DNA from 3 places in the Mesorhizobium silamurunense genome. Region 1 is predicted to be linked to each of the others. Evidence: predicted binding sites of a transcription regulator. Region 1 holds the regulator's gene; each other region holds the start of a gene.

The links. The regulator PhoB, encoded in region 1, activates phosphate uptake and scavenging genes when phosphate is short. The targets are predictions, from matches to a motif close to TGTCATNNANCTGTCAT.
Region 2: olsB (l-ornithine N(alpha)-acyltransferase) is a predicted target of PhoB. The motif match lies at 1,131-1,147, and genes of this name have one in related genera.
Region 3: AU465_RS24595 (DUF1045 domain-containing protein) is a predicted target of PhoB. The motif match lies at 850-866, and genes of this name have one in related genera.

The regions. Positions count from the first base shown of each region.
Region 1 is NZ_LPVS01000070.1:201,590-203,856, forward strand. Features, by position in the region: gene AU465_RS20255 (hypothetical protein) at 1-111, opposite strand, end outside; gene phoB (phosphate regulon transcriptional regulator PhoB) at 436-1,125, opposite strand; gene phoU (phosphate signaling complex protein PhoU) at 1,145-1,852, opposite strand; gene pstB (phosphate ABC transporter ATP-binding protein PstB) at 1,870-2,267, opposite strand, start outside.
Region 2 is NZ_LPVS01000073.1:20,080-22,346, forward strand. Features, by position in the region: gene AU465_RS20660 (trimeric intracellular cation channel family protein) at 1-64, shown strand, start outside; gene olsB (l-ornithine N(alpha)-acyltransferase) at 195-1,079, opposite strand; gene AU465_RS20670 (PAS domain-containing sensor histidine kinase) at 1,266-2,267, opposite strand, start outside.
Region 3 is NZ_LPVS01000083.1:19,241-21,507, reverse strand. Features, by position in the region: gene iolB (5-deoxy-glucuronate isomerase) at 1-756, shown strand, start outside; gene AU465_RS24595 (DUF1045 domain-containing protein) at 904-1,611, shown strand; gene AU465_RS24590 (alpha-D-ribose 1-methylphosphonate 5-triphosphate diphosphatase) at 1,643-2,267, shown strand, end outside.

The DNA.
Region 1 (2,267 bases):
TGAGGTGGTGGCTTCTCCACCATCCTCGATCACCCGAACGAACCATTCGCCGCAGGTTTCAATCACTTCGATTTTGGGGGATTTGGCTTCGTTTCTCCGGACGTTATCCATCGCAGCTCTCCTCAGGGAAGCAATGGGAAACGTCGATTTTTATAAATCCAGATCGGCGTTTTTCAATATCAAAATATGCTTACGGAACGATAACGCGCGACGGTCGTTATTGTTATTCGCCAATAGAGCCGGAGAGGAGCAAGCCGGTCGACGCTATCGTTCAGCTGCTTGTTAAAGATACCGGCATTCCCGAAAATCAAGCGCTCGAACTCATCTTCCCGATGGGCTTGAACTGAACTCGCTTGTGCGCGAGGCGAAGATCATCAAATCCGGTCGGTAAACGGGCTGGTCGCAGGCCGGCCGCACCTGCATATCAGCGCATCGTTAATCTTCCCTGATCGCGTAGCCCGCCCCGCGGATGGTCCGGATCACGTCCGGCATGCGGCCGTTGTTGACCGCCTTGCGCAGGCGTCCGACATGCACGTCGACCGTACGCTCGTCGATATAGATCGTCTCGCCCCAGACATTGTCGAGCAACTGGCTGCGCGAGAACACCCGGCCGGGATGGCGCATCATGAATTCGAGCAGCCGGAACTCGGTCGGGCCGAGCCTGATCTCGCTCTTCTTGCGGTAGACGCGGTGCGATTCACGGTCGAGCACGATGTCGCCGACCTTGAGCACGCTGGACAGCACTTCCGGCTTGGCGCGGCGCAACAGCGCCTTGACCCTGGCCATGAATTCCGGCGTCGAGAACGGCTTGACCAGGTAATCGTCGGCGCCCGTCGAGAGGCCGCGCACCCTGTCGCTTTCCTCGCCGCGCGCGGTCAGCATGATGATAGGCAGCCGTTCTGTCTCGGGCCGCATCCTGAGCCGCCGGCAAAGCTCGATGCCGGAAACCGCCGGCACCATCCAGTCGAGCACCAGAAGGTCGGGCACGTTCTCCTGCAGGCGGATCTCGGCTTCGTCACCGCGGGTAACCACCTCGACCTGATAGCCCTCGGATTCGAGGTTGTAGCGGAGCAGCACCCCCAGCGGCTCCTCGTCCTCCACCACCATGATGCGTGGCGCGATCATATAGCAGGTACCTTCGCTGTCAGGCCGCCGGCGCCGACATCGCCGTTTCGTCCTGTTTCGGACGGTTCGCGGGCAATTGCGTGCCGGTCAGCACATAGTAGGCGTTCTCGGCGATATTGGTCACATGGTCGCCGATGCGCTCCAGATTCTTGGCGCAGAACAGAAGATGCGTGCAGGCCGTGATGTTGCGCGGATCCTCCATCATGTAGGTCAGCAGCTCGCGGAAGACGGAGGTGTATTTGACGTCGATGCGCTCGTCGTCGTTCCTGAGCTTGGCGAGCGCCGCGGCGTCGCCCGCCGTGTATTCCTCGATCACGCCCTGGACCTGGATCAGCACCAGTTGCGCCATCGAGTCGATGGAGTGCGATAGGTCGCGCGGCGCGGCGCTGACGCCGACGGAGCCGACGCGCTTGGCGATATTCTTGGCAAGATCGCCGATGCGCTCGAGATCGCCGGCCATGCGGATCGCGCCGACCACGCTGCGCAGGTCGTCGGCCATCGGCTGGCGTTTCGCGATCAGCGTGATGGCGCGATCGTCGAGCTCGCGCTGCCGCGCGTCCATGATGGCATCGTCGGAGACCACGCGCTGCGCCATCGCGTTGTCGGAGTTCAGCAGAGCCTTGGTCGACGCGCCGACCATCGAGCCGGCAAGATCGCCCATGTCACGGATGAGCTGGCTGATCTGCCTCAGATCCTCGTCGAAGGAAGCGACCGTATGGGCCATGATTGTGTCCTCGTATGAACTCAGCCGAAGCGGCCGGTGATGTAGTCCTGCGTGCGCTTCTCGCGAGGCGAGGTGAATATCTTCTCGGTCCGGTCGAACTCGACCAGCTCGCCGAGATACATGAACGCCGTCTGCCGCGACACGCGCGCCGCCTGCTGCATGTTGTGGGTGACGATCACGATCGTGTAGTCGGCCTGCAGCTCGTCTATCAGCTCCTCGATCTTGGCGGTCGACAGCGGATCGAGCGCCGAGGCCGGCTCGTCGAGCAGGATGACCTCCGGCTTCACCGCTACCGTGCGGGCGATGCAGAGCCGCTGCTGCTGGCCGCCGGAGAGGCTGAGGCCACTGGCATTGAGCTTGTCCTTGACCTCGTTCCAAAGCGCCGCACGCTTCAGCGCCTGCTCGACGCGGTTGTCCA
Region 2 (2,267 bases), on a different contig from region 1:
ATTCGGCTGGTCGTTCCCGGCCTATAAGAGCCGGCCCGGGCGAAGGCCGGAGGATATTCCGTGAGGGAGTGAATAGTGAATAGTGAATAGTGAATAGTGAGTAGTGAGTAGTGAATAGTGAATAGTGAATAGTGAGAAGATCTCGGTGCGGTGAATCAGCTCCGCTGGCTACTACCATTCACCATTCACTGAAATCACGCCGCGAAACGCTGTCCCTCGCCGCCATAGTAGTTGACGTAGCGGGCACCGATTTCCTTGACCGGCATGACGACGAAGACATCGACCGTGGAAAATTCGCGGTCGATGACGCAGCCGTCGCCGATGCGGGCGCCGACGCGCAGATAGCCCTTGACCAGCGGCGGCATGGCGGCGATCGCCGCCTTGGCGTTGACCGCCTCGATCGGCATCAGGTCCATCGAGCAGTAGCGGCCGGCCACCGCCCGGACATCCCAGGCCTTGTCGGTGCGGCAATGATGGGCGAGATAGGTAAGCGCCTCGGCATGCGCGGCCGGCACGGTGCCGTGGAAGGAGGCGCAACCGGTCATCACGCCGATGCCATAGTGGTTGATATAGGCCCAGATGCCTTGCCAGAGCGCCTCGATGGTCCGCTTGGAGCGGTATTCCGGCAGCACGCAGGAGCGGCCGAGCTCGAGGAAGCGCTGGCCCGGATGGCGCGCGACCAGCTTGGTCAGCTCGAATTCGCCCTCGGAGTAGAAGCCGCCCGCGGCCGTGGCGATCTCCTGCCGCAGCAGGCGATAGGTGCCTACGATGCGGCGATGCTCCGGGCCGGGAAGCGAGGTGTCGAGCACCAGGAGATGGTCGCAGAGCGGGTCGAAACGGTCGGCATCGCGGCGGTCCTGCGCCTGAAACAGATCCTTCCTCGCGCCAAGCTCGTCATAGAATACCCGATAGCGCACTTCCTGGGCGGCGGCGATCTCGGCCTCGTTGCGGGCGAGCCGCACTTCAAGGTTGCCGATACGGCCCAGCGGTGCGCCGCTTGCGACGGCGTCGACAGCACGCGCGCCGAGCAGGGCGCTGGCGTTCGGCCGAGTATCGCATTCAGGCATGACTGTATGCACGAGTGATTCTCCTTCGAGCCATCCCTCTTGGCACGGGGATACGGTGTAGGTGCAACAGGATTGTGACAGTACCGTGATACGGCGAGCCCGGCAATACTTCGTCGGCTGGGCAATACCCTCAACCGGCTATCTTATCGCTGCGAAAGCCAAGCAATCCAAGGCGTTCGGGAAAGCTTAAAAAATTCGTTACGCAGCAGCTTGGCTCTCGACCGCCTGGACGAGCGCATCGGGGTCGAGAGGCTTGGTGACGAAGCCGCTGGCGCCATGGGCCAGCACGGTGTGGCGCGTCTTTTCCTGGCTGTCGGCCGAAAGCACCATGATCGGGATCGGCGGCACGGCAAGCGCTTCCTCATGGCGGCGGATGGCGGCGATCGCGTCCAACCCGTCCATCACCGGCATGTGCAGGTCCATCAGGACGACGTCGAAACGATGCTTGAGGCCGGCATCGGTGACGGCTTCGACCGCGGCCTTGCCGTTGCCGACGATCTTGACGCGATGTCCGGCCTTGAGAAGCGTGGCGCGGGCAAGCATCGCGTTGATGTCATTGTCCTCGGCGATCAGCACGGACAGGCCCTGGTCGCGGCGGCGGACGGACACGGCGCCACGCGGTTGCGGCTGCGGCTCGGCGGGTGCCGGCACATGGCTGGTCAACAGCACGCGCAGCAGCGTTTCGCCGCGCACCGGCCGGGCGAGGAACGTCGCGTAGCCGTTGGCGCGGAATTCGCCGAGCATGCCGCGATCGGCGGGTGCAATCAGGGTGACGGCCTCGCAGTCGACAAAACCGCTCTGACGCAGCCGCTTGAGCAGGCGGCCGTCGCCGTTTTCGAGCGCGGCGTCGACCAGAAGCACGTTGCAGCCGGCCGCCAGGGCAGCGGCCTGGTCCGGCGTAGCCGCAATCTCGACGCCACCGCCATGCGCGCGGATGGTGCGGGCGATGGCATCGGCCTCGACGGCGTTCTTGGATACGATCACCGCGCGCCGGTCGGAGAGGATGCTGTGGCGATATTGCGGCGGCTCCGTTGCCGCGGTCGCCGGGATGTCGAAGACGAATTCGGATCCTTCGCCGAGCCGGCTCGAAACCGAGATCGTGCCGCCCATGGCGATCACCAGCCGCTTGGAGATGGCAAGGCCGAGACCCGCGCCGCCATGCACCCTGGTCGAAGTGCCGTCGGATTGCTCGAATTCCTC
Region 3 (2,267 bases), on a different contig from region 1:
CCGAAAAGCGCCGGCTGGACCTATGTCGGCTTCGATCTCCATCGGCTCAAGCCCGGCGAGACGGCGTCCGGCTCAACTGGCGACCGCGAGGTCTGCCTGGTGTTCGTTACCGGCAAGGGCAAGGCGTCGACCGGCGGCAGGGACCTCGGCCTGCTTGGCGAGCGCATGTCGCCCTTCGAGGGCAAGCCCTGGTCGGTCTATGTTCCGCAAGGCTCCGACTGGTCGATAACCGCCGATACCGAACTGGAGCTCGCCGTCTGCTCGGCGCCGGGCCTTGGCGGCGGCCTGCCCGCCCGCGTCATTGCACCTGACGATCTCGGCCAGGAGGTGCGCGGCAAGGGCACCAACACGCGCTACGTCACCAATATCCTGCCTGAGGGCAAGCCGGCCGATTCGCTGCTGGTGGTCGAGGTCATCACGCCTGGCGGCCATACCTCCAGCTATCCGCCGCACAAGCACGACCAGGACAATCTCCCCGTCGAATCCTATCTCGAGGAGACCTATTACCATCGCCTCAACCCGCCGCAGGGCTTCGCCTTCCAGCGCGTCTATACGGACGCCGGCAAGAACGGCGAGCGCGAGCTGGACGAGGCGATGGCGATCGAGGACGGCGATGTCGTGCTGGTGCCGAAGGGCTATCACCCCTGCGCGGCCTGCCACGGCTATGATCTCTACTATCTCAACGTCATGGCCGGCCCCAAGCGGACGTGGAAATTCCACAACGCGGCCGAGCATGAGTGGCTGATGAAGGCCTGAGATTTTTCATAGCGCTCAACCTGTTGGTCCAGTTCGGAAAAATCGTCGGCTAAGGACCGCCAGGGTCTGTTTGCCTTCGAAAACCCATGAAAGCTTCGTCAATCCGTCATGGAAATCACCTATGGCGGGGTCTGACGAGGACGTTTCATGCGCTACGCCATCTATTTCACCCCACGGCAGGACGAGCCGCTGGCGCGCATCGCCGCCAATTGGCTTGGCCGCGACCCGTTCGGCGCGGCGACGCGGCCGGTCGAGGCCGTGGCTGATCTGTCAGCGGCGGAAGTTGCCTTCCACACCGCATCGGCCAGGCGCTACGGGTTTCACGCGACGCTGAAGGCGCCCTTCCGGCTGGCGTCGAACGAGACGGAGGCTTCGCTCCGCAAAGCGCTCGACGATTTCGCCGAGGCGACGCTGTCGGTCGTCATCCCGCGCCTTGTCGTCGGCCAGATCGACGGTTTTTTCGCGCTGGTGCCGGAAACCCCGTTCGACCCACTCAACAGTTTCGCCAGCGAGGTGGTGCGCGCTTTCGATCGCTTCCGCGCGCCGCTGACCGAAGCCGAAATCGAGCGACGCAGCCCCGACTCGCTGAAGCCGCAGGAATTCCGCAATCTGTGCCAGTGGGGCTATCCTTACGTTTTTGAAACGTTCCGCTTCCACATGACTTTGTCCGGTCGCGTGGGGCCACAGGAAAGCCCCCGTCTTCGTGCAGCAATCGACAGCCTGTTCGCGGATGTGCTGCAGCACCCGGTGCCGGTGGATGCGCTGACGCTGTTCGTCGAGACCGAACCGGGCGCCCCTTTCATGGCGCTTTCCCACCATGAACTTGGCCGCCGCCCGGTCAGAAAGACCGCCTGATGCTATTGCCTGAGACCAAGGACCGCCTGAAATGACCGCCGAGACCGTTCTGAACAATGCTCGCATCGTGCTGCCCGACGAGATCGTTGAGGGCTCGCTGCTGCTGCGCGATGGCCTGATTGCCGCGATTGAGCCGGGCGCCACGCGCGCCGGCGAGGATATGGGCGGCGATTACATCATCCCGGGCCTTGTCGAGCTGCACACCGACCATCTCGAAGGCCACTACGCGCCGCGCCCGAAAGTGCGCTGGAACCCGATCGCCGCCGTGCTTGCCCATGACGCGCAGGTCGCGACCGCCGGCATCACCACGGTGCTCGATGCCTTGCGTGTCGGCATGGATGAGGACGCCGACCTGAAATCCGACGACGTTCGCAAGCTAGCCGACGCGATCGAGGACAGCGTCAGACAGGATCGGCTCAGGGCCGACCATTTCATCCACCTGCGCTGTGAGGTCTCGGCGCCGGACTGTCTCGAGGCCTTCGCCAATTTCGAGACCGACGACAGGGTGAAGCTCGCCTCGCTGATGGACCATGCGCCTGGACAGCGCCAGTTCGTCAATCTCGAGACCTATGCCTATTACTACCAGCGCAAGCTGAAGCTGACCGACCGCGACTTCCAGAAATTCTGCGAGAAGCGGATGGCCGAATCGGCAAGGA